DNA from 2 places in the Alkalibacillus silvisoli genome. Region 1 is predicted to be linked to the other one. Evidence: a T-box and tRNA genes for the amino acid it is inferred to sense, from the RefSeq annotation. Region 1 holds a T-box; the other holds one or more tRNA genes.
What was found. The T-box of region 1 lies ahead of pheS (phenylalanine--tRNA ligase subunit alpha). A T-box ahead of a tRNA ligase gene usually reads a tRNA of that ligase, here a tRNA-Phe.
Positions count from the first base shown of each region.

Region 2: it has a tRNA-Phe gene. The T-box ahead of pheS (phenylalanine--tRNA ligase subunit alpha) is inferred to sense a tRNA for this amino acid. The anticodon was not compared.

Region 1 covers NZ_BAAACZ010000009.1:98,310-121,153, forward strand. Annotated here, with positions in the region: gene rplT (50S ribosomal protein L20) at 1-334, shown strand, start outside; gene ABDZ63_RS04650 (DUF1294 domain-containing protein) at 478-732, shown strand; gene ABDZ63_RS04655 (TVP38/TMEM64 family protein) at 805-1,383, shown strand; gene ABDZ63_RS04660 (dUTP diphosphatase) at 1,423-1,911, shown strand; gene ABDZ63_RS04665 (M42 family metallopeptidase) at 2,003-3,088, shown strand; gene sspI (small acid-soluble spore protein SspI) at 3,152-3,364, opposite strand; gene ABDZ63_RS04675 (TrmH family RNA methyltransferase) at 3,458-4,210, shown strand; T-box leader at 4,258-4,497, shown strand; gene pheS (phenylalanine--tRNA ligase subunit alpha) at 4,572-5,606, shown strand; gene pheT (phenylalanine--tRNA ligase subunit beta) at 5,621-8,050, shown strand; gene rnhC (ribonuclease HIII) at 8,315-9,229, opposite strand; gene zapA (cell division protein ZapA) at 9,368-9,631, shown strand; gene ABDZ63_RS04700 (CvpA family protein) at 9,634-10,167, shown strand; gene polX (DNA polymerase/3'-5' exonuclease PolX) at 10,245-11,966, shown strand; gene ABDZ63_RS04710 (endonuclease MutS2) at 11,959-14,316, shown strand; gene ABDZ63_RS04715 (long-chain-fatty-acid--CoA ligase) at 14,669-16,369, shown strand; gene fadR (fatty acid metabolism transcriptional regulator FadR) at 16,475-17,065, shown strand; gene ABDZ63_RS04725 (enoyl-CoA hydratase) at 17,080-17,853, shown strand; gene ABDZ63_RS04730 (electron transfer flavoprotein subunit beta/FixA family protein) at 17,881-18,654, shown strand; gene ABDZ63_RS04735 (electron transfer flavoprotein subunit alpha/FixB family protein) at 18,686-19,657, shown strand; gene trxA (thioredoxin) at 19,803-20,117, shown strand; gene uvrC (excinuclease ABC subunit UvrC) at 20,222-22,021, shown strand; gene ABDZ63_RS04750 (succinate dehydrogenase cytochrome b558 subunit) at 22,186-22,800, shown strand.
Region 2 covers NZ_BAAACZ010000030.1:217-6,344, forward strand. Annotated here, with positions in the region: rRNA gene rrf (5S ribosomal RNA) at 1-90, shown strand, start outside; tRNA gene ABDZ63_RS14985 (tRNA-Asn) at 125-199, shown strand; tRNA gene ABDZ63_RS14990 (tRNA-Ser) at 207-298, shown strand; tRNA gene ABDZ63_RS14995 (tRNA-Glu) at 314-385, shown strand; tRNA gene ABDZ63_RS15000 (tRNA-Val) at 392-467, shown strand; tRNA gene ABDZ63_RS15005 (tRNA-Met) at 680-756, shown strand; tRNA gene ABDZ63_RS15010 (tRNA-Asp) at 834-910, shown strand; tRNA gene ABDZ63_RS15015 (tRNA-Phe) at 1,251-1,326, shown strand; tRNA gene ABDZ63_RS15020 (tRNA-Tyr) at 1,334-1,419, shown strand; tRNA gene ABDZ63_RS15025 (tRNA-Trp) at 1,440-1,513, shown strand; tRNA gene ABDZ63_RS15030 (tRNA-His) at 1,524-1,596, shown strand; tRNA gene ABDZ63_RS15035 (tRNA-Gln) at 1,603-1,677, shown strand; tRNA gene ABDZ63_RS15040 (tRNA-Gly) at 1,684-1,758, shown strand; tRNA gene ABDZ63_RS15045 (tRNA-Cys) at 1,798-1,871, shown strand; gene murQ (N-acetylmuramic acid 6-phosphate etherase) at 2,086-3,000, shown strand; gene ABDZ63_RS15055 (ABC transporter substrate-binding protein) at 3,075-4,451, shown strand; gene ABDZ63_RS15060 (carbohydrate ABC transporter permease) at 4,634-5,527, shown strand; gene ABDZ63_RS15065 (carbohydrate ABC transporter permease) at 5,542-6,128, shown strand, end outside.

The sequences.
Region 1 (22,844 bases):
AGTTACACGTCAGCGTCGTAAACGTACGTTGAAGTTAGCTAAAGGTTATTATGGTTCTAAAAGAACGTTATTCAAAACAGCAAAACAACAAGTGATGAAGTCAGGTCAGTATGCGTACCGTGACCGTCGTCAAAAGAAGCGTGACTTCCGTAAACTATGGATCGCTCGTATTAACGCAGCTGCACGTATGAACGACATTACGTATAGCCGTTTAATGCACGGGCTAAAGCTTGCTGGTGTTGAAGTTAACCGTAAAATGCTAGCAGACTTAGCTGTTAACGATGAAAAAGGCTTTGCTGAATTAGCTACTAAAGCAAAAACAGCTTTAAAATAATGAGATTAAAAGAGTTGCCTACTGATATTGGGCAACTCTTTTTTGGTATATAATAAAGTAAATAAGTGCTTGAAAAGGCTTTTGACTGCAATTTAAGGTTTGCTATTTGAAAAGGTATTTATATGAATGAAGAGGGATGAGGTATGGAAATATTTTTGTATATATTAGTCGGAATTGCAAGTATAATAGGTTTCTTCATGATGGGGCTTGATAAAAGTTATGCAAGAAAAAAGAAATGGCGTATTCCTGAAAGAACGTTTTGGGTAACGGCATTAGTTGGTGGTGCCCCTGGTGCTTGGTTTGGGATGATTTACTTTCGCCATAAAACTAAACATGTACTATTTCAGTATGGTATGCCGCTACTGACAATTGGTTGGATGTTAATCTTACTCTACTAATTCTATGTCATAAAGGCTCGTCTATTGTCATAAGGTATAGTGATCACATATAACATTGGAGGGGCCTAAGGAATGGAAAACATAATGACTTGGGTACAGCAAGTGGATCATCACGTTGCAATATTTGCTCCAGCAGTATTTATTATGTTCCACATCATACGCCCTTTTTTATTTATTCCTGTTGCATTTATCTGTATAACAGGTGGATTGTTCTTTGGCATTACATATGGTGCTATATACTCGTTAATTGGTGTTACCTTATCAAGTATAATGTTTTATTTCATGATGCAAAAAATGCCCATTCTCTGTAAGAGGTTAAGTCGTCTCCGTGAGCGGTTGTTTGGTCAGCACCAACAATTAAGTGTACCGCAAGTTGTCTTGTTAAGAATGACTCCTTTTATTCATTTTCATCTAATTTCATTGTTAATTATCGAGATGTCGAGAAATTTTAAAGAATATACTAAGCTTTCGATTTTATCAAACATTCCTTTAGCGGTGATTTATACAACGTTTGGAAATTGGATTCAATCACTACAATGGCAATATATAATAACCATCTTAATGGTTATTTTACTTTTCTTTTACTTACTTCGAAGAAAAGAAATTGTTTTGAAATGGGAAGATTTTTTTGCAACAACCCCACAAAGGTGACACAATAATTAAAACAAACAACAAAGGTGGTAAGTAATAATGGATTGGAATCGACTTTATGAACTTCAATTTGAACTGGATGAAAGAATTATGCAATCACTTTCTAAATCTCGAAGTGAAATTTATTTAGATAAAGTGTTAGCTTTAATGGTTGAGGTTGGAGAGTTAGCGAATGAAACACGTTGTTTTAAATATTGGAGTCAAAGAGCAGCTAGTAGCCGTGAAATTATTTTAGAAGAATATGTTGATGGTGTTCACTTTATATTATCTTTAGGGCTTGATTATGATTACCGCTATAATGAACATAAACTAGACTTACCCCGAGTTCAGTTATTAACAGAAGGGTTTCATTTAGTTTATAACCGAATTGAACAATTTAAACAAGCTCCCTTAGAAAGTCATTATCTACAACTTATGAATGCTTATCTAGCTTTAGGAGAGTTGTTATCTTTTTCAACAGATGAAGTTGTGAACGCTTACTTAGAAAAAAATGAAGAAAACCATCAAAGACAAGAACAGGGTTATTAAATAGGAAATACCTCAGAAATTTTGAGAATTTTTCATGAAAACGTTATAATGGACAAGGTGTCGAAAAATTTTTAAAAAAGGAGGATTCAGCATGGCAAAATTAGATGAACAATTAACAATGCTGAAAGATTTAACTGATGCAAAAGGGATCCCAGGTAATGAAAAAGAAGCACGTGAAGTAATGGAGAAATACATAAGCCCTTATGCAGATGAGGTAAAGACTGACCATCTTGGAAGTTTAATTGCGAAAAAAGTGGGCCAAGAAAACGGACCGAAAATTATGGTTGCTGGCCACTTAGATGAAGTAGGTTTTATGGTTACTCGTATTGATGACAAAGGGTTCTTATACTTCCAAACAGTTGGTGGATGGTGGAATCAGGTAATGCTTGCACAACGTGTTACAATTACAACACGTAAAGGTGATGTTACAGGTGTAATTGGTTCAAAACCACCACACATACTATCAGCAGAAGCGCGTAAAAAGCCAGTAGAGATCAAAGATATGTTTATTGATATTGGGGCTTCTAGTAAGGAAGAAGCAGCAGAATTTGGTGTCCGTCCAGGCGACTCAATCGTTCCTTATTTTGACTTTACTGTTATGAATAATGACAAACTTCTACTTGCTAAAGCATGGGATAACCGTATTGGTTGTGCGATTGCTATTGATGTATTAAAGCAATTACAAGGTGAAGACCACCCTAACGAAGTTTATGGGGTTGGAACAGTTCAAGAAGAAGTAGGCCTACGTGGTGCTCGTACATCTGCTCATGCGGTTAAGCCAGACATTGGCTTTGGCGTTGATGTTGGAATTGCTGGCGATATGCCAGGCGTATCTGATAAAGATGCTGCAGCTAAACTGGGCGATGGACCGCAAATCATTTTATATGATGCGTCTATGATTTCTCATAAAGGTGTACGTGATTTCGTTGTAGATACTGCAGAGGAACATGAGATCCCGTTCCAGTTTGATTCAATGGCTGGTGGTGGTACAGATTCAGGTGCAATCCATTTAACAGCTAATGGTGTACCTTCTTTATCTATTACTGTTCCAACACGTTATATCCATTCTCACGCAGCGATGTTACATCGTGATGATTATGAGAATGCTGTGAAATTAATTGTTGAAGTTATTAAAAAGCTAGACAGCAAAACAGTAGAAAATATTACGTTTAACTAAATCCTAAAACAAGTAACAGGCTGAAACGATTATTCAGCCTGTTACTTTTATGTGTGGTTGATGCTAAAGTTTTCCGACCTCTTCTTCGAGCTTATTTAAAACAGCTTCTTTCTCATCATTTGAAGCTTCCTGCCAATACATTTCGAATAATACGCCGAGTCCTGGTAACATTTTCTCTTCACCACTTTGTATCGCTTCAGAAATGGTCGCTTCTAATTGTTCTTCATCATGTCCTGCGACATTGTTTTTAACAGCTTGTCTTAGATTTAAATCCACATGAACACCTCTATTCTCACATTTATTTATAGTTTGACCAATTATAATAATAGTATGTATGATATATATACAAATTATAGAGGAGCATATGTCATGTTTATTGAATCAAGACAAAACCAACGTGTTAAAAGGTGGAAAAAACTACATAAGAAGAAATACCGTGACCAAGAACAATCGTTTTTAGTCGAAGGATGGCACCTTATTGAAGAAGTGCTTAATAGTGACTGGACACCTCAAGAGCTAATTGTATTAGAAGGTATAGAGTATCCAACTATATGGGAAAGATATCCAATATACACAGTTACCCAAGCGGTATTTGATGAGGTCTCTCAAACTGAATCTCATCAGGGTGTTTTAGCTGTTGTTTCTCAAAATGAGTCAGATCACAAACCCACTTATCATAAACTTTTATTAATTGATTCTGTACAAGACCCTGGAAATTTAGGAACGATTATTCGAAGTGCCGTAGCCTTTAATATTGATGCGGTCGTAGTAGGACAGGATTCTGTTGACCTATACAATGATAAAGTTGTTCGTTCGACTCAAGGTGCGTTGTTTCATTTACCAATTATAAGAGATGAGCTGTCACGTTGGCTTGATTATTGTCATAACCATAATATCAAAGTTTATGGAACTGCATTGGATGAGCAGGCGTTATCTCTATCTCAAGTTCAACCCTCAGAAAAATATGCAGTCATAGTTGGTAATGAGGGTTCTGGTGTAAGTGAAACATTATTAAATTCAGCTGATGAAACGGTTTATATCCCAATTGCGACAAAGAGTGAATCGTTAAATGTCGGTGTTGCCACAAGCATTGTTTTATATCATTTTTCTCAAGCGACTTGATAATTCTGAGGAATTTATCTATAATACATGTTTAGAAGATATGAAAAATAAAAGCTAAGAATGAGCCAAGTAATCGACCGATTGATACGTTTAAATAGGGACAGAAACCATCGACTGAAAGTTTCTGACTCGTACGGTTAGATGAATTTCACTCACGAGCTGGCACTTGGACCTTACACTTCTTGTAAGTAAAGGTAGCCCGGGGATTACCTCGTTAATAAAATGAAGTGGGTATATATAGGTATACCAACTAGGGTGGTAACACGGCATAACAACTCGTCCCTTAATTTTAAGGGGCGAGTTTTTTGTTTTTGTTTATAAAGAATATATTATATTGGCTTATGTAAAGGAGGACATTAGCATGAAAGAACGCTTAGAAACGTTAAAAGAAGAAGCGTTAGATCAAGTAAAATCAGTAACAGAACAACAGGCATTACAAGACATACGTATTCATTATTTAGGTAAGAAAGGTCAAATAACAGAAGTCCTTAAAGGAATGGGGAAGTTAGCTAAAGAAGAACGTCCGATCATTGGTCAAATAGCCAATGAAGTTAGGGATGTTATAACAGAAGCAATTGAGTCTAAAAAGGAAAAACTAGAACAAGAAGCAGTAGAAAACCAACTGCGAGAAGAAACCATTGACGTGACATTACCAGGAAAGTCAGCGCAAGTAGGTGGTTCTCACTTATTAATGAGCGTTATTCGTGACATTGAAGATTTGTTTACGAGTATGGGTTATCAAGTGGCTGAGGGCCCTGAGGTTGAAACTGATTATTACAACTTTGAAGCTTTGAATTTACCAAAAGGACACCCAGCTCGTGACATGCAAGACTCATTCTACATTACAGAAGAGTTATTAATGCGTACTCATACATCACCAGTTCAAGCTCGTACGATGAATAAACACGAAGGTAAAGGCCCAGTTAAAATTATTTGTCCAGGTAAAGTTTATCGTCGTGATACAGATGATGCGACGCACTCACATCAGTTTACTCAAATTGAAGGTTTATATGTGGATGAAAATATTCGTATGAGTGATTTAAAAGGGACATTAAATGCATTAGCTAAACATTTATTCGGTGAAGACCGCGAAATCCGCTTGCGCCCAAGTTTTTTCCCGTTTACAGAACCTTCTGTTGAAATGGATATTTCATGTAAAGTGTGCTCTGGTAAAGGTTGCTCAGTATGTAAGAAGACAGGGTGGATTGAAATTCTAGGAGCTGGATTAGTCCATCCGAATGTTCTTGAAATGGCAGGATTTGACCCACAGAAGTATTCAGGCTTTGCTTTTGGAATGGGTCCTGAACGCATAGCTATGCTGAAGTACGGTATTGAGGATATTCGTCATTTCTATACGAATGATGTTCGTTTCTTAAAACAATTCCATCGTGTTTAAAGGAGGATTTAGGTATGTTTATTTCAACGAATTGGTTAAAACAATATGTTGATCTTAGTCACGTATCAATTAATCAACTAGCTGAAGATATTACGAAAACAGGTGTCGAAGTAGAGCAAGTATTCCCACCAATTATGGATGATGATCATTTAGTAGTTGGCTACGTTAAGGAATGCAAAAAACACCCGAATGCAGATAAATTAAACTTATGCCAAGTAGATGTTGGTGCGGGTGAAGTGTCACAAATTGTTTGTGGTGCAGCGAATGTTAAGGAAGGTCAATACGTCATTGTTGCTAAACCAGGTGCTTTATTACCAGGAGATTTTAAAATTAAAAAAGCGAAGTTACGTGACGAAAAGTCTGAGGGAATGATTTGTTCACTTCAAGAACTAGGAGTAGATGAGAAATACATTGATGAAGCGTATAAAGATGGTATTTATGTGATTCATGAAGAGGTTGTAGCGGGTCAACCAGCAGCTCCTTTACTTAATTTAAATGATTCTATTATCGAGTTTGACCTAACGCCAAACCGTTCTGATTGCTTAAGCATGATTGGTATGGCATATGAAGTGGCTGCGATTTATAACAAAGACTTATCTCTTCCAAATGTTCAACTAGAAGAAGCAGAAGAGCAATCGAGTGATTATATTAGTGTTGAGATTGATGACCAACAAGCTAATCCATATTATGGTGCTTGGATTATTAAAGATTTACAAATTAAACCTTCACCATTATGGTTGCAAAATCGTTTAATTAGTTCAGGTATTCGCCCGATTAATAACGTTGTTGATGTGACGAACTATATATTACTTGAATATGGTCAACCACTTCACGCATTTGATTATGACCGTTTCGGTTCTAATAAGGTGGTCACGCGTTTAGCTCAAGAAGGCGAAACGATTAAAACATTAGATGGTGAAGAGCGTACATTAGCTAATCATCATTTAGTTATTACAAATGGTGAAGAAGCCCATGCGATTGCGGGTGTTATGGGTGGTGAGAAATCAGAAGTACAAGATGATACGACAACTGTATTATTAGAAGCAGCATATTTCAACCCCAAAACCATTAGACAAAGCTCTAAAGATCATGGTCTTCGAAGTGAAGCAAGCGTTCGTTTTGAAAAAGGAATAGACATAACACGGGTGAAAGAAGCAGCAAGTCGAGCTGCTCAATTGTTAGCTGAATTAGGAGGCGCACAAGTATTAGGGTCTATAGTTGAAGAAGGATCGACAGAATGGACGCATGAAAAAGTTACATTTAACCAAGATGAGATGGAGAACCGCATTGGTGTTAAAATCTCGATGGATCAATTGACATCGATTATTGAACGACTGCAATTTGATTATGAAACTGATGGAAAAACTATTACAGTCACAGCACCTCCGCGTCGTCAAGATATAAAAATTAAAGAAGATATGATTGAAGAAATTGCGCGATTGTATGGCTATGACAACATTCCTTACACTTTACCAACAGGTGAAATGAGTCAAGGTGGTTTAACAGAACGTCAAAAGCTATTACGAGAAGTACACGATTATCTACAATCAGCTGGTCTATATGAAGCGGTCACTTATTCATTAACAACGGAGAGTAAAGCATGTCGTTTTATAAGCCCTGATGTTGCAATGTTGAATGTAACACCAGTTAAATTAGCGATGCCAATGAGTGACTTACACAGCCATTTACGATTAAGCGCTATTCCAGAATTATTAACAAGCTTACAATACAATGTAGCACGTAACCAATACAACGTAGGGTTGTATGAGTTAGGGTCAATTTATACTCAAACAAATGGTGAAAAGACACAACCAGATGAACGAACTCGAATATCAGCAGCTATTACAGGACTGTGGGAAAATCACGCTTGGCAAGGTGTTCAAAAGCCAGTAGATTTCTTCGTTTTAAAGGGGATTTTAGAAGGTTTATTTGATTACTTAGCTATTGAAAATGTTGAATTTGAACAAGTGCAGTTAGAAGAGCTTCATCCTGGGCGTACTGCTCTTGTGAAGGTAGATGATGAAACGGTTGGTTATATTGGTCAAGTCCATCCAACAGTACAAAAGGAACATGACTTACAAGAAACATATGTCTTTGATTTAAACCTTGATGAGATCTTACAAGCGACAAATACACGTGAAGGTTATAAACCTATTACGAAGTACCCAGCTACTTCTCAAGACTTAGCGTTTGTTGTAAATCAAGAGGTTGCACAAGCCCAGCTAGAGAAAGCTATTATCGCCCAAGGACAACCACACCTTCAATCAGTTCGTGTCTTTGATGTTTATGAAGGTGAACATATGGAAAAAGGAAAGAAGTCGATCGCCTTTAACCTCATTTTCCAAAATAACGAACGTACGCTAAAAGATGAAGAGATAGAAGAGGCAAGAGGAGCAATTGTGAATCAATTAGAAAAAGAATTTGACGCCGTTTTAAGAGGGTAATAAGAGGTTGGGACAAAAGGGTTGAAGTGTGGTGAAAACCCGAACGTTTAGTATTTCACCTTAGTTGACCAGTTACTTAGCGGAATCAAAATGCGTAGACTCCTGCGGGTGCAAAAGGCAAGGGTGAGACCCCACAGTGCGTAGTACGAGTAGGCCCACCCGCCGCCTCGCGGAAAGCGAAGTGTTTTGATGGAGCGATGATTAGAAAACAAAACCCGAACGAAATTATAATTTCGTTCGGGTTTTGTGTATTCATGCTTAGTTTTATCTCAGTCTCTTTGCCTTTTGTGTATTTCCAAAGTGGACTTTACCTATTTCATTTAAATATGGCTCACCTTTAGAGTTAATAATTCGTTTAATTTGTTGATCTACTTTATTTGATGCCCCTTTTTGTAACTTAAAACCAACTAAAGATGAAAGCCTATCCATTTCTTGAACAAAGCGATAACGGGCTAACATCGATGCAGCAGCCACACACGTTGATTGACTTTCTGCTTTCGTTAAAAAGGTTATGTTTTGGTGAGGTGTATCATTTGATGCTTTAATGTTGTTGTAATAAACTTTAGGCTCACAAAATTGGTCGATCACAATACCGTTTGGTGTTGTCGTTTCTAATTTATTTAACACATGTTGAATGGCATGATGGTGCATCCAAGCTTTCATACGGACTTGTGACCATTTTTTTTCTTTTAATTGATTATATTTTTCGTTGTTTAATGTTACGGTACTATAAATGATCTCTGTTTTTAAAATATCTTTAACAATCGATGCAATTGTATTGTCATTCATGCTCTTAGAGTCTTTTACACCTAATTCTCTAAGAAGAGCTTGTTGGCGTTCAGTCGCATAGACAGCACTGACTGTAATTGGACCAAAGTAATCACCCGTACCTGCCTCATCTGAACCAATATGGTCTTGTTTGAGTACTTCTAATGATTGATTTGAATTCGTTTTTTGAGTTTTCTTAGGTTGTGGATTAACGTCCCATAGGCTAGCTTCCTCAGCGTGTGAAGAACCCTGAAACATGACTTTACCAGATTTGTACGCTGTAATGGTACATCCATTTTGTTTAGCGGCAAATACCGTATGTGGTGGCTGTTTATTCATTTTGTTAGCTTCGTAATGTTTTTTGATTTGATTTAAAGTTTGCTGGTTCACTTTAATGACAGTTTGTCCCATATTAAACTCCTTTTAGTATCTCAATCTCGATTAAGTATATCATTTGTATTTAGAGTCCGCACGTATGTTGAGCACTTTCCTAAATTGATGTAAACGTGTTACTATATTGTTTAGAATAACGGTGAGGAGGCTCCCTTGATGTCTGATTCTGAAAAAAATAAAATAACCGTAGAAATACATAACCGCAAATATACCGTTGTCGGCGAAGAATCACCAGAACAGATTAAAATGGTTGCGAGTTTAGTTGATCAAAAAATGGATGAGATTCAATATTCAAAACCTTCATTTGATACGACACAATTAGCTGTTTTAACAGCACTAAATACGATGAATGATTATTTGAAATTAAAACAAGACTATGAGGCATTACTACAAAAAGAGAGGAAAGAGGATCGTAAATAATTATGTTCGATATAATCCTATTAATACTATTAATATTCGGTTTTTTACTAGGCCTAAAACGAGGCTTTATATTACAATTAATGCATTTAGCAGGCTTTGTAGTAGCTTTTATTGTTGCGCGTCTTTATTATCAAGATTTAGCTGATTTAATTGAACTTTGGATTCCTAACCCGAATACAGCTGATGACCATTTTTGGGGAGCTTTAATGAGTGGTAGTGGAATGGTTGATGTATTTTATAATGGCGTTGCATTTATTATTATTTTTATCATTGTGAAAATATTAATGCAGGTACTTGCTAATATGTTAGATTTTGTGGCTAACATTCCTATTTTAAATAGCTTGAATAACTTCTTAGGTGCTATCATTGGGTTCATTGAAATGTATGTCATCATCTTTGTTCTACTTTTCTTATTATCTATAGTGTCTGTTGGGTTTGTTCAAGACTTAATACAAAATTCAGCAATTGCATCGTTTATGATTGAGAATACCCCCGTATTATCTGAACTGATTAAAAATACGTGGTTTGAAGATTAAGGTTTTAATTAGAGGTTACTCACAAGGGGCAACCTCTTTTCTTTTGTTAAGACCAAACGACAAAGGTGGTCATAATTATGGACAAAAAACAAGTTATTAAACATTTAGAAACAATCGCAATTTATTTAGAGTTAAAAGGTGAAAATGCTTTTAAAATATCTGCTTATCGAAAAGCAGCACAGGCGTTAGAAAGAGATGATCGTTCTTTGGGAGAAATAGATGATCTTGGCTCTTTACAAGGTGTGGGTAAAGGGACAAAAGCTGTTATTGAAGAATTTATTGAACAGGGTAAGACCAATACGTTAAATCAGTTAACTGAGGAGGTCCCAGCAGGTTTAATTCCTTTGTTAAAATTACAAGGGCTCGGTGGCAAGAAGCTTTCAAGGCTTTATCATGAGTTAGGTGTTGTTGATGAAGCGACTTTAAGAGAAGCTTGTGAAAGTGGACAAGTTGAAGTGCTAAGTGGATTCGGCAAGAAGTCAGTAGAAAAAATACTTAAAGCAATTGATGAATATGGCTCTAGACCTGAACGTCTACCTATTTCATCAGTCATTCCTCTTTATGAGGTCATTCGTACTCAACTTGAAACGACTGAAGGTGTCGAACGTTATGCTATTTCTGGTAGTTATCGACGCTTAAGAGAAGATGTTAAAGACTTAGATTTTATTATTGCAACGAAAAATCCAGAACAAGTAGCTAATCAATTAGTACAATTAGCTAATGTGAAAGAAGTTGTTTCAAAAGGTACAACTAAAGTAACCGTTGTGATTACAGGTGAATGGGATGTTTCTGTTGATTTTAGGTTGGTAGAACCAGACGCTTTTGTGACAACATTACACCATTTTACAGGGTCAAAAGATCATAATGTAGAGATGAGACGTTTAGCTAAACAACAAGGTTATAAAATTAGTGAGTATGGTGTTGAAGATAGTGAAACAGGACAATTGCATACCTTTGAAAGTGAGCAGCAGTTTTTTGAATTTTTAGGGTTAGATTATATCCCACCTGAATTACGCGAAACAGGCGAAGAAGTAGAATCTAAAATACCAGAACTAGTCGAACTAGCTGACATTAATGGTGACCTTCATATGCACACAACCTGGAGTGATGGAGCACAATCAGTTGAAGAGATGATTAATAAATCAAGAAGCTATGGTTATGAGATAATCGCTATTACAGACCATTCTAAATATTTACAAGTCGCTAATGGATTAAATGAAACGAGATTAAGAAAGCAGCGTGAGGTTATCCGTGAGATGAATGAGAAGTATGAAGATATAACCGTTTTAGCAGGTGTTGAAATGGATATATTGCCTAATGGTGATTTAGATTTCGACAATCAATTCTTAAGTGAAATGGACTTTGTCATTGCATCTATTCATTCGCACTTCAATCAAAGTGAAGAAGAAATTATGAACCGTTTAGAACAAGCAATTTCTAATCCTTATGTGGATATGATCGCTCATCCAACTGGTCGATTAATAGGTAGGCGGAAAGGGTATCCTGTCGATCTTAATAGGTTTATTGACCTAGCAGTTGAAAATAATACAATTATAGAATTAAATGCCAATCCAAATCGTTTGGATTTAACTTGGAGCTGGCTCAGAGCGGCTCAGGAAAAAGGAGCAACGATTGCAATTAATACTGATGCCCATAATTATAAAATGTTAGACGACATGAAAGTGGGTGTACAAGCAGCCAGGAAAGGTTGGATTGAAAAAGATACGGTGATCAATACTTGGTCAGCGAAAGAAATTCAACACTTTTTGAAAAAGAAAAAAGGTGAGTTAAGTGAATGATAAAATATTATATCAATTAGAATTCAAGAAGATTATTGAGCAATTAAGTGAGAAAGCTGAGACGAGTTTAGGTAAGGATTTTGCAACCAAGATCACGCCTTCTTCTAATTTATCTGAAGTTCAAAAATGGCATGATGAAACAGATGAAGGAGTACAGGTATTACGTATAAAAAACCATGTTCCTTTAGGAGGAATAACAGATATAAGGCCCCATATTAAGCGTGCGAGTATTGGCGGTATGTTAAAAGCATCTGAATGTTTAGAAGTGGCTAGTACGATTTATGGTTCAAAGCAAATTAAAAAGTTTGTTGAGGCTTTAGAAGAAGAAGAGATTCAAACCCCTATTTTAGTAGGTTGGTGTGAGCAAATCTCTAATTTGAATAATTTAGAACGCTCCATTAAAAATTGTATAGATGATTATGGTCAAGTGATGGACGGCGCTTCTAGTAAGTTAAGGACGATTCGTAGTCAAATTAGGTCATATGAGAGTAGAATTCGTGATCGCTTAGATGGTTATACGAAATCAAAGAGCCAAATGTTATCCGATGCAATCGTAACCATTCGTAATGACCGCTATGTCTTACCAGTAAAGGCAGAGTATCGAGGTAGTTTTGGTGGGATTGTCCATGACCAATCCTCATCAGGTCAGACACTGTTTATTGAGCCGCAATCTGTTGTTGATTTTAATAACAAACTTCAAGAATCACGTGTAGAAGAACAACATGAAATCGAGCGTATACTAGAATCATTATCGAGCTTAGTTTATGAAGATGCTGATTATTTACATGAGAATGTACGTGCTTTACAGCAAATTGATTTTATGTTTGCTAAAGCAAAATTATCGCGTAATATGAAAGCTTCTAAGCCGACTATGAATCAAGAAGGTCGTATTTTAATGAGGCAGGCGCGTCACCCTCTCATCTCTGATGATGAAGTCGTGAGTAACGACCTTGAGATAGGAGAAGATTTCACCGCAATTGTTATAACAGGTCCGAACACAGGTGGTAAGACAGTTACGTTAAAAATGGTCGGCTTATGTACATTAATGGCGCAATCTGGTTTACAAGTTCCTGCATTAGATGGTTGCGAGATGGCTGTTTTTGATCATGTGTTTGCCGATATTGGTGATGAACAATCAATTGAACAAAGTTTAAGCACATTTTCATCTCATATGACCAATATTGTTGATATACTAGATCGAATCAATAACAATTCATTAGTATTATTTGATGAATTAGGTGCCGGAACAGACCCACAAGAAGGCGCTGGATTAGCTATGTCTATTTTAGACTATGTTATTTCACATAATGCAAGGGTTATTGCAACAACACATTACCCAGAATTAAAAGCTTATGGATATAATCGTGATGAAGTGACAAATGCTTCAGTTGAATTTGATGTAGAGACATTAAAGCCAACATATAGGCTACTTTTAGGCGTGCCAGGGAGAAGTAATGCTTTTGATATTTCTAAGCGTCTAGGATTAAGTGATCAAGTCATTGACAAGGCGCAATCTATGGTTAGCGATGATTCAAGATCAGTTGAAAATATGATTGCTTCACTAGAAGAATCAAGGAATAAAGCGGAAAGAAATTATGATGAAGCGGCCAAAACGTTAGGTGAAGCAGAAGCTTATTTTGATTCACTTCAACATGAATATACCCAGTATTTAGCGAAAAAAGAACAATATGAACAGAAGGCGAAAGAAAAGGCACAAAGAATAATTGCAAATGCTGAAGAAGAAACAAAAGAGGTCATAGAAGAACTAAAGCAGTTGAAAAATCAAGAAAGTGTTAAAGAACACCATTTTATCGATGCACGTAAAAAGTTAGAACAACAAAAAGAAGGACTTCAAGACGCTAAACAGCCAAAACAATCAACAAAGAGTGCTTCAAAGAAAATTGAAAAGATATTGCCAGGTGATGAGGTACATGTTGCTACTTTTAATCAGTCAGGGCATATTGTCCAACAAGTCAACGAACAAGAATACGAAGTACAACTAGGAATTATGAAAATGAAAGTAGCGAAGGATCAACTTGAGTTTGTTAAACGTCCTGAGAAAGAAAAAACTAAACCTTTAGCTACAGTTAAAGGCCGCCAAGTACATGTAAAACCTGAGCTAGACTTAAGGGGACATCGGTTTGAAGAAGCGATTAACAAGTTAGAAAAGTATGTAGATGACGCCATTTTAGCAGGGTATCAACAAGTTTCAATTATCCACGGAAAAGGAACTGGCGCACTTATGAAAGGTGTACAGCAATTTGCTAAAGGGCATCGTTCAATCAAGAATTATGAATTTGGAAGTGCTAATGAAGGTGGTACAGGAGTTACAATCTTAAAGTTAAAATAAGTCTAAAACTACATGAATTGACATACTATGTTAGAAAGGGAATGATCATGGAAACATTAGCCAAAGTGTTGTGGGTTGTTGCTGCTCTATTTGTAATAGTCGGTATTATTTTCCTGATAGCCAATTAATATATAAAAAAATCGCTCTGTTATATGTCGCTTTGATTTTTATTTGTTTTTAACAACCAAAGAATCTAAGTTGTCAATGACAGGGCTTTTTTACATACACTTTTTGAACAAATTTTAGCGAAATAGTAAAAATAAGTTCAGATAATTTTAAATAATGTTTTTAATTTGACTATTTTTGTGTTTATAATATTTATAAATATAGTTTTAAAGGAGGATATCAGTTAATGGGGGTTGACGTAATGAAACCTTGGTTAGAGCATTACCCTGAAGAAATCCCACAAACTATTAATTATGACAACAGGACACTACAAAGCTATTTAGTAGAAAGTGCGGAAAATTACCCAAACAAAACGGCTATACATTTTATGGGGAAGGAGATTACATTTCAAGAACTGCACGACTCTGTTAAAAAATTCGCAAGCTATTTACAAGGACTAGGCTTAGAAAAAGGTGACAGAGTAGGTATTATGCTACCAAACACACCGCAAGCTGTAATAGCTTATTATGGTACATTACTAGCTGGTGGAGTAGTTGTTCAAACAAATCCGCTTTACACAGAACGTGAACTTGAATATCAAATGAGTGATTCTGGAGCTAAAGTACTCGTGTGCTTAGATATTTTACTCCCACGTGTAAACGCGATCAAAGATGAGACAAAATTAGAACATGTTGTTACAACTAGAATTAAAGATTATTTACCGTTTCCTAAAAATGTCGTTCAACCAATGTTACAAAAGCGTGAATATGGAATTGTAGTCAAGCCTGAACATGGTGGTGATACACACGTTTGGATTAACATGATGGAAGAGGCATCTAGTGAATATGAAGAACGTGATGTTGACCCACATGAAGATTTAGCATTATTACAGTACACTGGAGGTACAACAGGTTATCCTAAAGGTGTGATGTTGACACATCATAACCTAGTCGCAAATACTCAGATGTGTCAAAGATGGTTATATAAAACGGAGCATGCAAATGAAGTTGTTCTTGGGATTTTACCATTTTTCCATGTCTATGGTATGACGACAGTAATGAACTTATCGGTTATGATGGCTCAAAAAATGATTTTAATTCCAAAGTTTGATGTCGATAGTGTACTAAAAGCGATTCATAAAGAAAGACCGACTTTATTTCCTGGTGCACCAACGATCTATATTGGATTATTAAACCACCCTAAATTGAGTAAATTTGACTTATCATCAATAGAAGCTTGTATTAGTGGTTCAGCACCATTACCAGTCGAGGTACAAGAGCAATTTGAACAAATAACTGGTGGTCGTCTCGTTGAAGGCTATGGTCTTACTGAAACATCTCCAGTAACTCACGCTAACTTTGTATGGGAAAATAGAAGGTCAGGAACCATAGGTGTACCTTGGCCTGATACAGAAGCTAAAGTGTTTAACCCAGATACACAAGAAGAATTAGAAGCGGGTGAAGTAGGAGAAATTGTAGTGAAAGGACCACAAGTGATGAGAGGGTATTGGAATCGACCAGAAGAAACAGAACAATCTTTAAAAGATGGTTGGTTCTTCACTGGTGATATGGGTTATATGGATGAAGAAGGTTACTTTTATATTGTGGATCGTAAGAAGGATATGATTATTGCAGGTGGCTTTAATATTTATCCTAGAGAAGTAGAAGAAGTTCTTTATGAGCACGAAGGTATTCAAGAAACAGTTGTAGCTGGAATTCCTGATCCGTATCGAGGCGAAACGGTTAAAGCTTATATTGTACTTAAAGAAGATGCCAAGATGACTGAAGAAGACTTAGATCAATATTGTCGTGAAAATTTAGCCGCTTTTAAAGTGCCGAAGTTATATGAATTTAGAGAAGAACTGCCAAAAACAGCTGTCGGTAAGATCTTAAGAAGGAAGTTAGTCGATGAGGAAAAGGAAAAATCGCAAAATAATAAGACAGAATAATATAAAAAAGTTGACACTTCACTCATTTCTTTATATCATGATAAATGAATGACCATTCATTCACCAGAGTGTTTGGTCATTCATTAGAGTTACAGGAGCATAAATATGGAAAATAAAGCAAAGCCAAAGTACAAATTAATACTCGATGCAGCTGTTGAAGTCATTGCAGAGAATGGTTATCATCATTCACAAGTCTCTAAAATTGCGAAAAAAGCTGGCGTAGCAGATGGGACAATCTATCTTTATTTCAAAAACAAAGAAGACATATTAGTATCTTTGTTTGAAGAGAAGATGGGTCAATTTGTTTCAAAAATCAAAGAAGAGATTGAACGAATTGAGAAAGCTGATGAAAAGTTGTACAAGTTAATTGAAATGCATTTTCGTCAACTTTCTGAAGACCCAAGCTTAGCTATAGTGACTCAGCTTGAGTTAAGGCAATCTAATAAGCGTCTTAGGTTTGAAATCAACGAAGTTTTAAAAGATTACTTAGCGCTTATGGATGATATTTTAGAAGGTGGAATGAAAGATGGTACATTCCAAGCTCAGTTAAAAGTGAAACTTGTTAGACAAGTACTTTTTGGAACATTAGATGAAGTTGTCACAAACTGGGTAATGAAAGAACAGCGGTACGATTTAGTCGACCAAGCAAGAGATGTTCATTATTTAATCTATAACGGACTTCGCAAACATAATTAAAAGGGGTTGACGTCATGGACCATTTATCATGGGAAAAGCAAGACCAAATTGCAAATGTCCTAATTCAAAGTCCGCCTGCAAACGCTTTATCTTCTGGGATATTAAAAGACCTAGATCAAGTACTCGATGAAGTAGAAGCGGATCAATCTATTAAACTTATAATCCTAAAAGGTGAAGGGAAATTCTTTTCAGCTGGAGCAGATATTAAAGAATTTACTGCATTTCAACAAAAAGATGATTACAAGAATTTAGCGAAAAAAGGTCAACAGTTATTTGATCGAGTTGAACAATTTCACATTCCTGTAATCGCTTCAATTCATGGGGCAGCTTTAGGTGGTGGTTTAGAACTAGCGATGGCATGCCACGTCAGAATTGCAACAAAAGAGACGAAATTAGGTTTACCAGAGTTGAACTTAGGCATTATCCCTGGTTTTGCTGGTTCTCAAAGGTTGCCGCGTTATGTTGGGATCCCAAAAGCTTATGAAATGATTTTATCTGGAGACCCAATAACAGGTGAAGAAGCTGAAAAACTTGGATTAGTTAATCATGCAGTAGATGATTCACAATTAGAAGAAACAACAATGAAATTAGCTAATAAGTTTGTAGCTAAAAGCGGACCATCTATTCATGCAGTCATGAACCTATTACCATATGCAAAAACGTCGCAATTTTCAGATGGCGTTAACCAAGAAGCAGAAGAATTCGGTAAAGTGTTTGGTAATGAGGACGCTAAAGAAGGCGTTCAAGCTTTTATTGAAAAGCGTAAACCAAACTTTAAAGACCAATAGACCTATAGACCTAAAGGAGGTAATCCAATGAACATTTACGTTCTAATGAAAAAAACATTCGACACAGAAGAAAAAATTCAAATTAGCGGAGGCGCAATTGAAGAAGAAGGCGCCGAATTTATTATCAATCCATATGATGAATATGCGATTGAGGAAGCAATCAATATTAAGGACACACATGGTGGTGAAGTCACAGTCGTTACAGTAGGTGATGAAGATTCAGAACAACAGCTTCGAACAGCGCTTGCAATGGGTGCCGATCAAGCTGTACTAATAAACATTGAAGATGATGTAGAAGATGGAGATCAATATACTACTTCTAAAATATTATCAACTTATTTAAAGGATCAAGATGTAGATATTATTCTTTCAGGTAATGTTGCAATCGACCAAGCGAGTGGCCAGGTTGGACCACGAGTAGCAGACCAATTAGACATTCCGTATGTCACAACTATTACTGACATTACAATTGATGGCTCTCAAGTAAATATTGAAAGAGATGTAGAAGGTGACGTAGAAAAAGTTCAAACATCATTACCTCTTTTAGTTACTTGTCAGCAAGGGTTAAATGAACCACGCTATCCTTCATTACCAGGAATTATGAAAGCTAAGAAAAAACCTTTAGAAGAACTAGAACTTGATGATTTAGATTTAGATGAAGATGATGTAGAAGCGAAAACGGAAACGATAGATGTTTTCCTTCCACCTGAAAAAGAAGCAGGTAAAGTGTTAGAAGGCGAAGCTGATGATCAAGTGAAAGAGCTTGTATCACTACTAAGAACAGAAGCAAAAGTACTTTAATCAGACAGGTGTAGAAAGGAGCAGATATATCATGAGTAAGATTTTAGCATTTGGAGAAGCACGTGATGGAGAGTTAAGAAACGTTTCGTTTGAAACAATTGCAGCAGCAAGGCAAATAGATCAAGACGCACAAGTCGTAGCCGTTGTATTAGCTGACCAAAATACAACAGCATTAGCAGAAGAGATGATTCACTATGGTGCTGATCGCGCCTTAGTTGTCGAGCATACAGACCTTAAAGAATATACATCAGATGCATACACTCAAGCAGCAATGACTGTTATTAATGAAGAAGACCCAGATGGCATTGTTATGGGACACACATCTTCAGGGAAAGATTTATCTCCTCGAATTGCAAGTAAGTTAGATAACGGGCTAGTTTCTGATGTTACAGCAATTGAAGGTAGTTTAGAGGATGCTAAGTTTATTCGCCCAATTTATTCAGGTAAGGCATTTGAGAAGAAGGCATTAAATGATGGTGTTACATTCGTAACGATTCGTCCTAACAACATTGCCCCACTTGAAAAAGATGAAAGTCGTTCTGGAGAAGTGAGTTCACTAGATGTAGATATCAAGGATTTACGCACAACTATTCAAGAAGTGATCCGTAAAGCTTCAGAAGGTGTGGATTTATCAGAAGCGAACATTATCGTTGCTGGTGGACGTGGAGTTAAAAGCGAAGAAGGTTTTGAACCGTTATATGAACTAGCTGATGAATTAGGTGCTGCAGTTGGTGCTTCACGTGGTGCATGTGACGCTGGGTATTGTGATTATTCATTACAAATCGGTCAAACAGGTAAAGTGGTAACACCAGACCTTTATATTGCAGTAGGTATTTCAGGAGCGATTCAACACTTAGCTGGTATGTCGAACTCTAAAGTAATCGTCGCTATAAATAAAGACCCTGAGGCAAACATCTTTAACGTAGCTGACTATGGTATTGTTGGTGACTTATTTGATGTTATACCAAAGTTAACTGAAGAGATTAAAGGGTTAAAAGTATAAGTAATTAACAGGCTCTTCGCTCTTTTTAAATGGGGGAAGAGCCTGTTTTTATACCGCTTTATCTATTCACAAACAAACTATTGGCATGGATTCAGATTAACGTGCTATACTAAATTTGAATTAGAAAGTTTAGGAGGAATTACGAATGGCAATTGTAAACGCAACAGATCAAAACTTTAATAATGAAACATCTGAAGGATTAGTATTAGTAGATTTTTGGGCACCTTGGTGTGGACCTTGTAAAATGATTGCTCCTGTATTAGAAGAGTTAGACGCAGATATGAGCGATAAAGTGAAAATTGTAAAAGTTGATGTTGATGAAAACCAAGAAACAGCACAAAAATTTGGCGTAATGAGTATTCCGACTTTAATCGTATTTAAAGATGGAGAGCAAGTTGATCAGGCTCATGGTTTTCAACCAAAAGATGCACTAGAAGAATTAGTAAATAAAAATGCATAAAACGGTTTAACCTTTTTTAGAGGGCTGACTCATAAAGCGAGTTAGCTCTTTATTTTGAGTTTGACTTTATTTGACATTCAGCTTCGTGTAATGGGGTGGGTTTTATGAACGAGCGAATACAAGAGAAGTTAGCCATTTTGCCTGATCACCCAGGCTGTTATTTAATGAAGAATAAGAAAGATGAAGTTATTTATGTTGGGAAATCTAAAGTGCTGAAAAACCGCGTACGCTCTTATTTTACCAGTGCAAATGACTTAAAAACACAACGCTTAGTTAATGAAATAGTAGATTTTGAGTATATTGTTACAGGTTCTGAAATGGAAGCTTTAATTTTAGAGATGAACTTAATTAAGAAGTATGACCCTAAATATAACGTCATGTTGAAAGATGACAAAAGTTATCCATTTCTTAAAATTACAAACGAACGACACCCACGCCTAATCGTGACACGCCAAGTGAAAAAGGATCAAGGGCGCTACTTTGGCCCATATACTAATGTTTATGCGGCTCGTGAAACGAAAAAGTTATTAGATCGACTTTATCCACTCAGAAAATGTAACGTTATGCCAAAACGCGTTTGTTTATATTACCACATCAACCAATGCCTTGGCCCTTGTGAACATTTTGTTAGTAAAGAAACAAATGAAGAATTAGTACAAAGTATTTCAAGCTTTTTAAATGGCGGACATAAAGCCATTAAACAAGAAGTTCAGGGGAAAATGCTTAAAGCATCAGAGGAGTTAGACTTTGAGAAAGCTAAAGAGTATCGTGACTTAATTGAACATATTGAAACTGTCATGGAAAAACAAACGATGGATTTGCATGATTTAACAGACCGCGATATTTTCGGATATTCTTATGATAAGGGTTGGATGTGTGTTCAAGTGTTTTTTGTAAGGCAGGGTAAGCTAATCGAGAGGGATGTATCTATTTTCCCGTTTTATAATGAGCCTTCTGATGCATTTGTTAGCTTAATCGCAAGCTTTTATACACATTCTAATCATATAAAGCCTAAGGAAATTAATGTTCCAGTTGGTATTGACCATGAGTTAATCCAACAATATTTGGATGTTAAGGTTAAAACGCCCTATCGTGGCCAAAAGAAAAAGTTAGTCGATTTAGCACAAGAGAATGCACAAATCGCTTTAAATGAAAAGTTCTCGTTGATTGAAAAAGATGAAGAACGCACTATAAAAGCCGTTGAACAACTTGGTGACATATTGAATATTGAAACCCCTCATCGAATTGAAGCTTTTGATAACTCCAATATTCAAGGAGCTCACCCAGTATCTGCCTTAATCGTTTTTATTGATGGTAAGGCTAAGAAAAATCAATATCGAAAATATAAAATTAAAACAGTCGATAAGCCTGATGATTATGAAATGATGCGTGAAGTTATTAGACGCCGTTATAAGAGGGTGTTAAAAGAAGGCCTTCCTCTACCCGACTTAATTTTAGTAGACGGAGCTAAAGGTCAAATGTCAGCTGCAAATGACGTACTTGAAAATGAATTAGGACTAGACATCCCTTTATGTGGCTTAGCAAAAAATGAAAAGCATAAAACAAGTGAATTATTATACGGTGAGTCAGCAGAACCTGTAGCAATGAAGCGTAATAGTCAGCCTTTTTATCTAATACAACGCATTCAAGATGAAGTTCACCGGTTTGCGATCACATTTCATAGAGAGTTAAGAGGTAAAGGGGCAGTTCAATCTACTTTGGATGAAATTGAAGGCATTGGCCCGAAAAGAAGGCAATTATTAATGCAGCACTTTGGCTCAATTGAAGGAATCAAAAATGCTAGTCAAGAAGACTTCACAAAGTTAGGCATTCCAGAAACAGTCGCTTGGAGTATTAATCAATATTTTTATCATAATCAAACTGATTCACGAGAAGATAAATAATAAGGGTAGTGATTATGTAGCAAATAGTGTCAAAATCAGCCAATACTTTCTTGACGCTTTTACGCGTTAGAAGTACAATAAACATGTCATGTATACTATAATTTGCATAGAGTATGTGAATCTTATCGATGAATCAATTTTACATCAAATGAGGGGGGTAACACATGGCGGAAAACCGTGAGTTCTTTAATCGCAGGCTACATTCTTTATTAGGTGTTTTTCCAATTGGTTTATTCCTAATGCAGCATTTAGTAGTTAACCACTTTGCTACATATAGTCCAGAAGCATTTAATAATGCTGCACACTTTATGGAAAACTTACCTTTAAGACTATTTCTTGAGTTTGTTCTAATTTATATACCATTACTATTCCACGCAATTTATGGTGTATATATTGCCTTTACTGCCAAAAACAATTTAAGGCGTTATGGATATTTCCGAAATTGGATGTTCATGCTTCAAAGAGCAACAGGGATTATTACATTAATCTTTATTGTTTGGCACGTTTGGGAAACCCGTTTAGCTCATGCGATTTATGGAACAGAAGTTAACTTTGATATGATGGCTACCATTTTAGAATCAACGTTTATGTTCTGGTTCTATATTGTTGGTGTCGTTGCAGCCGTTTTCCACTTTGCAAATGGCCTATGGTCTTTCTTTGTAACTTGGGGTATTACTGTAACGCCAAGATCGCAAACGTTCTTAACTTATGCAACGTTAGGTGTATTCATCATCTTTACTTACATGGGTATCGCATCACTAATCGCTTTTGCTAATTAATGAGTATTAGATTTCAATTTTAGTAATTTGTTTAAAAGGGAGTG
Region 2 (6,128 bases), on a different contig from region 1:
ACCTGTTCCCATGCCGAACACAGCAGTTAAGCTCTCTAGCGCCGATGGTAGTTGGGGTTTTTCCCCTGCGAGAGTAGGACGCCGCCGGGCTAATTATTTCTCCTTCCTGGACAGTTTTAAATATTCCAGCGTAGCTCAGTGGTAGAGCAGTTGGCTGTTAACCAATTGGTCGCAGGTTCGAATCCTGCCGCTGGAGCCATTTTTCTGGAGAGCTGTCCGAGTGGTCGAAGGAGCACGATTGGAAATCGTGTAGGCCGCCAACGCGGTCTCGAGGGTTCGAATCCCTCGCTCTCCGCCATAGATCTTTATATACGGCCCATTGGTCAAGTGGTTAAGACACCGCCCTTTCACGGCGGTAACAGGGGTTCGAATCCCCTATGGGTCATTTCTCGGAGGATTAGCTCAGCTGGGAGAGCACTTGCCTTACAAGCAAGGGGTCGGTGGTTCGAGCCCGCCATCCTCCACCATTTCTAATAATGTCATTATTTTTAATCTGGGTTCTGAATTAAAAGAACTGCAGTCAATAGCGCGGGGTGGAGCAAACCCGCTACATTGAAAAACATCTTCGCAGGTTTGCGAGGAGCGTAGGCTTCAATGAAAATACTTGCAACGCGACGAGCAGTCGTACGAATTAAACTTATATAGTCTGGGTTCTAATTAAAAGAACCGCAGTCAATATCGCGGGGTGGAGCAGTCTGGTAGCTCGTCGGGCTCATAACCCGGAGGTCGTAGGTTCAAATCCTGCCCCCGCAACCAAATTATATTACCGTAACTACATTGAAATACTACTATGTAAGGTGATATCGGGAGCAACCTAGGTTGCAACCAATAATGGTCCGGTAGTTCAGTTGGTTAGAATGCCTGCCTGTCACGCAGGAGGTCGCGGGTTCGAGTCCCGTCCGGACCGCCACTTTTATAATTACATAGCGTGAATTTCACAATTTTATTTATTAATTATCTGGCTCGGTAGCTAAGCGTAAACATCAATGAACCACATCCGTGTAGCTTTGCGAGCAAGAAGACATCTAAGAAAAACAAAAGTCTGTGAGCACACAAATGCTTCATAAGTAAGCGTGAGTTCTACAATATTATTTACTGTTTATTTGGCTCGGTAGCTAAGCGTAAACATCAATGAACCACATCCGTGTAGCTTTGCGAGCAAGAAGACATCTAAGAAAAACAAAAGTCTGTGAGCACACAAATGCTTCATAAGTAAGCGTGAGTTCTACAATATTATTTACTGTTTATTTGGCTCGGTAGCTCAGTCGGTAGAGCAACGGACTGAAAATCCGTGTGTCGGCGGTTCGATTCCGTCCCGAGCCACCATGTGTTTGGAGGGGTAGCGAAGTTGGCCAAACGCGGCGGACTGTAAATCCGCTCCCTTTGGGTTCGGCGGTTCGAATCCGTCCCCCTCCACCATTTAAATAAATTAAAAACGTAGGGGTATAGTTTAATGGTAAAACGAAGGTCTCCAAAACCTTTGATGTGGGTTCGATTCCTACTACCCCTGCCATTTTTATATGGCGGTCGTGGCGAAGGGGTTAACGCACCGGATTGTGGCTCCGGCACTCGTGGGTTCGATTCCCACCGATCGCCCTTTTTTGGGCCATAGCCAAGCGGTAAGGCAACGGGTTTTGGTCTCGTGATTCCCAGGTTCGAATCCTGGTGGCCCAGCCATTATATGCGGAAGTAGTTCAGCGGTAGAACACCACCTTGCCAAGGTGGGGGTCGCGGGTTCGAATCCCGTCTTCCGCTCCAGTATCACATTATTTGTATGTCGATCATACTGTATACGGTGGCGGCATAGCCAAGTGGTAAGGCAGAGGTCTGCAAAACCTTTATCACCGGTTCAAATCCGGTTGCCGCCTCCAAAATTATAAGAATACATAATCCAAAGTTGGTAAACAAACTTTTTGTTTATCAACTTTTTTTGTTTTATTTGAAATATTATTTTAATAATTAAATGTACGATTGACACAAAAAATTAATAAGGTTATAATTATTATAAATTTTCAGTTAAATTAATTTACTTAATTATTTAAATATGAAAGCGTTTACTATAATACTAAGGAGATCGGGTAACTGATGGACTTATCTAATTTACTTACAGAACAAAGAAATGAAAAAAGTATGAACTTAGACCAACTAAATACTTATGATATTTTAAAAACGATTCACCGAGAAGATCAAAAGGTTGAAAAAGCAGTTGAGGAAGTACTGCCAGAAATAAATGAGGTCGTTGAGAATGTGTATAAACGCTTAGCGAGTGGCGGCCGTTTATTTTATGTAGGTGCTGGTACGAGTGGAAGGTTAGGTTTTTTAGATTCATCTGAATGTCCACCAACTTTTATGACGTCACCTGAAACGGTACAAACTTTAATGGCTGGTGGCATTGATGCTTTTTTTGAAGCTGTTGAAGGGTCAGAGGATCATGAAGAACAAGGTGAGAAAGATATCGCCCGGAAAAATATTACCGATTTAGATGTCGTACTTGGAATCACAGCAAGTGGGAGAACGCCTTATCCTATTGGTTCTTTAAAGTATGCACAATCAAAAGGGGCTTACACCGTTTCACTGACTTGTAATAAAAATTCAGTGATTAGTCATCACGCTAATGCAGCGATTGAAGTATTAGTTGGACCTGAAGTATTAACTGGATCAACTAGAATGAAAGCTGCAACTGCGCATAAAATGGTCTTAAATATGATTAGTACAACGACAATGGTGAAGCTAGGGAAGGTCTATGAAAATTTAATGGTAGATGTACAGGCAAGTAATTATAAATTAATGAATCGGGCAAGACGAATTATTATGGATCTTACAGACGTTTCTTATGATGAGGCAGACCGTGTATTAGCTGCAACAGATAATCAGGTTAAACCAGCACTCGTCATGCTTAAAAGCGGTGTTAATTATGAAGAGGCTAAAAAGGCGATTACAAAATCTGATGGTTATGTAAGAGAAGCGATCAATTATGCTGTTGGTAAAAGTGATGTTTGAAATCGCATTGGTAGATAACTATTAATGCGTTTCATATATTAAAAAGTAAAAAGGGGGAGGACACGTTGAACAATATGTTCAAAGGTCACTACTTATTAGTATTAATGTCAGTATTGTTTTTGATCTTTGCGGTTGGTTGTGCTCCAGATGAGGCACCAATTGATGATGGTGAAGGCGAACCATCGGAAGAAGAGGAAACAACTGACGAAGATGAAACAGGGGATGCAGATGCTACTGATGGTGAAGTTAGTGGCGAGTTAGAAATTCAATACTTTGTTGGAGGATATGGAGATTCATGGTGGAAAGAAGTAATTGAAGACTTTGAAGCTCAATATCCAGATGTAGAAGTTGTTGAACATGCAGGGGCAAATATTAATGAAGAAATGAGAACGCGCTGGGTTTCTGAGGATCCACCTGATGTTGTTTACATCGATGGAGCAGGTTCAAGTGAAACTCAAATGGTAGAAGATGGCCAGTTAATGAATTTAACTGAGTGGGCAGAGGATATCGAATTAGAAGACGGTTCACCTTTAGTGGACAGCTTTATTGCTGAGCCATCAACATACGATGGTGAGTTATATAGCTTACCATTAGTATTCGATGCATGGGGTACTTGGTATGATATGGCTCGATTTGATGAGCATGGGTATGAAGTACCTAGTGATTTTGAAGGCTTTATGAGCACAATGGGTGACATTCAAGATAATGAAGATATTGAGCCTTTTGTTACAACAGGTCAACACCCTTATTATTTCTCTAGAGGTATGTTATATCCAGCCTTTGGTGCTTACGGTGGAAATGAGCTTTTAGCTGATATTATTCAAGGTGAAGAAGGCGCTTGGGAAACGGGTGAAGCTGTAGAAATTATGGAAAACGTTGAGCGTATGGTGGATGCTGGTTATGTTGATTCAGGTTTAGGTGCATTAAACCATACACAATCACAAATGAACTTCTTATTACATGATAATGCCTTTATTCCAGTCGGTTTCTGGTTACCAAATGAAATGGAAGGTGACACACCAGAAGACTTACAATATGGTTTTATTCCATCACCAATGAATCCTGAAGGCGAACCTATGGCAATCGTACCTGACTTAAGGCCTTTAGCAATTGCTGAGGAAGCTTCTAATCCTGAAGCAGCAAAAGCATTTGTTGAGTTCGTGTTCACTCGTGAATATGCTGAGTTATTCTCAGAGCATACGGGTGCAATTATGAACTTAGAAGATGTTGATTTATCGAATAACCCAGATGTACCTGAATATTTAATTGAGGCAAATGAAATGATTAATGATCCAGAACAAGTTCAAATCTACTATATGCCTCACCCAATGAGTGCAGACTTAGAAACACCATTAAGTGACTCACTAGTGTCATTACTACTAGGAAATATTACAGCTGAAGAGTTTATTGAAGAGGCTGAGGAGGCAGCTGCGGGTTACCGCGGTGAATAAAAGTAGCTGTATGGAATGTAGCGCAGTCTACATTCCATACATTTTTATCAAACTTTTAATAAAAGTGCCATTTATATTTTCGCCATTAGTTAAATCATTCTCATAATGAGCTAGTTTTTTAATACATATAAATAAGCCTTTTCCTTTAGGACAAATAACCTGACATACGAAAGAGTGATTGTATGGTACAGAGTAAAAAACAGAAATATTTATTTTTAGCGTTTTGTTTAATTCCAACCTTTATTATGTTTAGCATTTTTACATTATATCCTTTGTTTAGTGGACTTTATTATTCATTTTTTGAATGGTCGGGGGCTTCTCAAACTAGAGAATTTGTCGGCTTTGATAATTATACTAGACTTTTCAACGATGACATTATTCCTGCTACAATTTGGCATGATTACTTTTTAGTTATTACCAAAGTAGTTGGGATCATGATTATGGCATTATTTATTGCAGTTGCACTAACCCAGCTTAAGATTAAAGAAGCACCATTTTATCGTATAATATTCTTCTTCCCGAATATTATGTCAGTTGTTGTAATTGGTATTCTTTGGACATTTATCTATAATCCGAATCTAGGTTTAGTAAACTCAGGATTAGAGATGATTGGTTTGGAAGAGTGGACTAGGCCTTGGCTTGGTAGTGAAAGGTGGGCTTTACCGAGTTTGGTATTGCCATCAATTTGGGCTGGTATTGGTCTGTTTATGCTGTTACTAATGGGTGGTATAGCGAATATATCGAAAAGTAACTATGAAGCCGCTCGTATTGATGGGGCAAATGAGTGGCAACAGTTTTGGCATGTCACTTTACCACTTATTTGGCCGCAAATTAAGATTTCAATTTTATATATTGTTATTACAACATTGAACGGTTCATTTATCATTGTTCAAGTAATGACTGGTGGTGGGCCGAACAATTCGACACACGTCATGGGTTCATATTTATACCAGCAAGCATTCAATCAGTATAACTTCGGCTATGGTGCAACAATTGGTGTTATGATTCTAGTTATTTCACTGATTACAATTATCATTCTACAATTCTTATTAAAAAGAGAAAAAGTTGAATACTAAAGGGGGGAGTCGCAATGAGAAGAACATTTGGTGAAATGCTGGTTAGGTCAGGAATTAGATTGCCTTTAATATTATGGTCTTTAGCTGTTTTATATCCGATTTTTTGGATGTTTTTAGGATCGTTTAAAACAAATGCTGAAATATATGCTAATCCGTGGGGAATTCCTGAACAGTTTAACTTTGATAACTTCATAACAGCATGGACAGATTATAATATTGATACAAGTGTATTTAATAGTTTAATAGTAACAGGTATTGGCGCGTTATTATGCCTTGTTCTTGCGATTCCTACTGCATACGCACTTGAGCGGATCCGTTTTAAAGGAAGTCAAATGTTATTTACGTTATACATTTCAGCGATGATGATCCCAATGGTGTTAGGTTGGATTCCATTATTCTTCTTATTAGCTCAGTTTAATATGTTAGATAATATTTTTGGTTTAGCTATTGTTTATGCAATCTCGCAATTGCCTTTTACGATATTCGTGTTAACGAGCTTTATGGGGACAATTCCTAAATCATTAGAAGAGTCTGCTGCAATAGATGGTATGTCTCCATATGGCGTACTCTGGAAAATTGTCACGCCTTTAACCATGTCAGG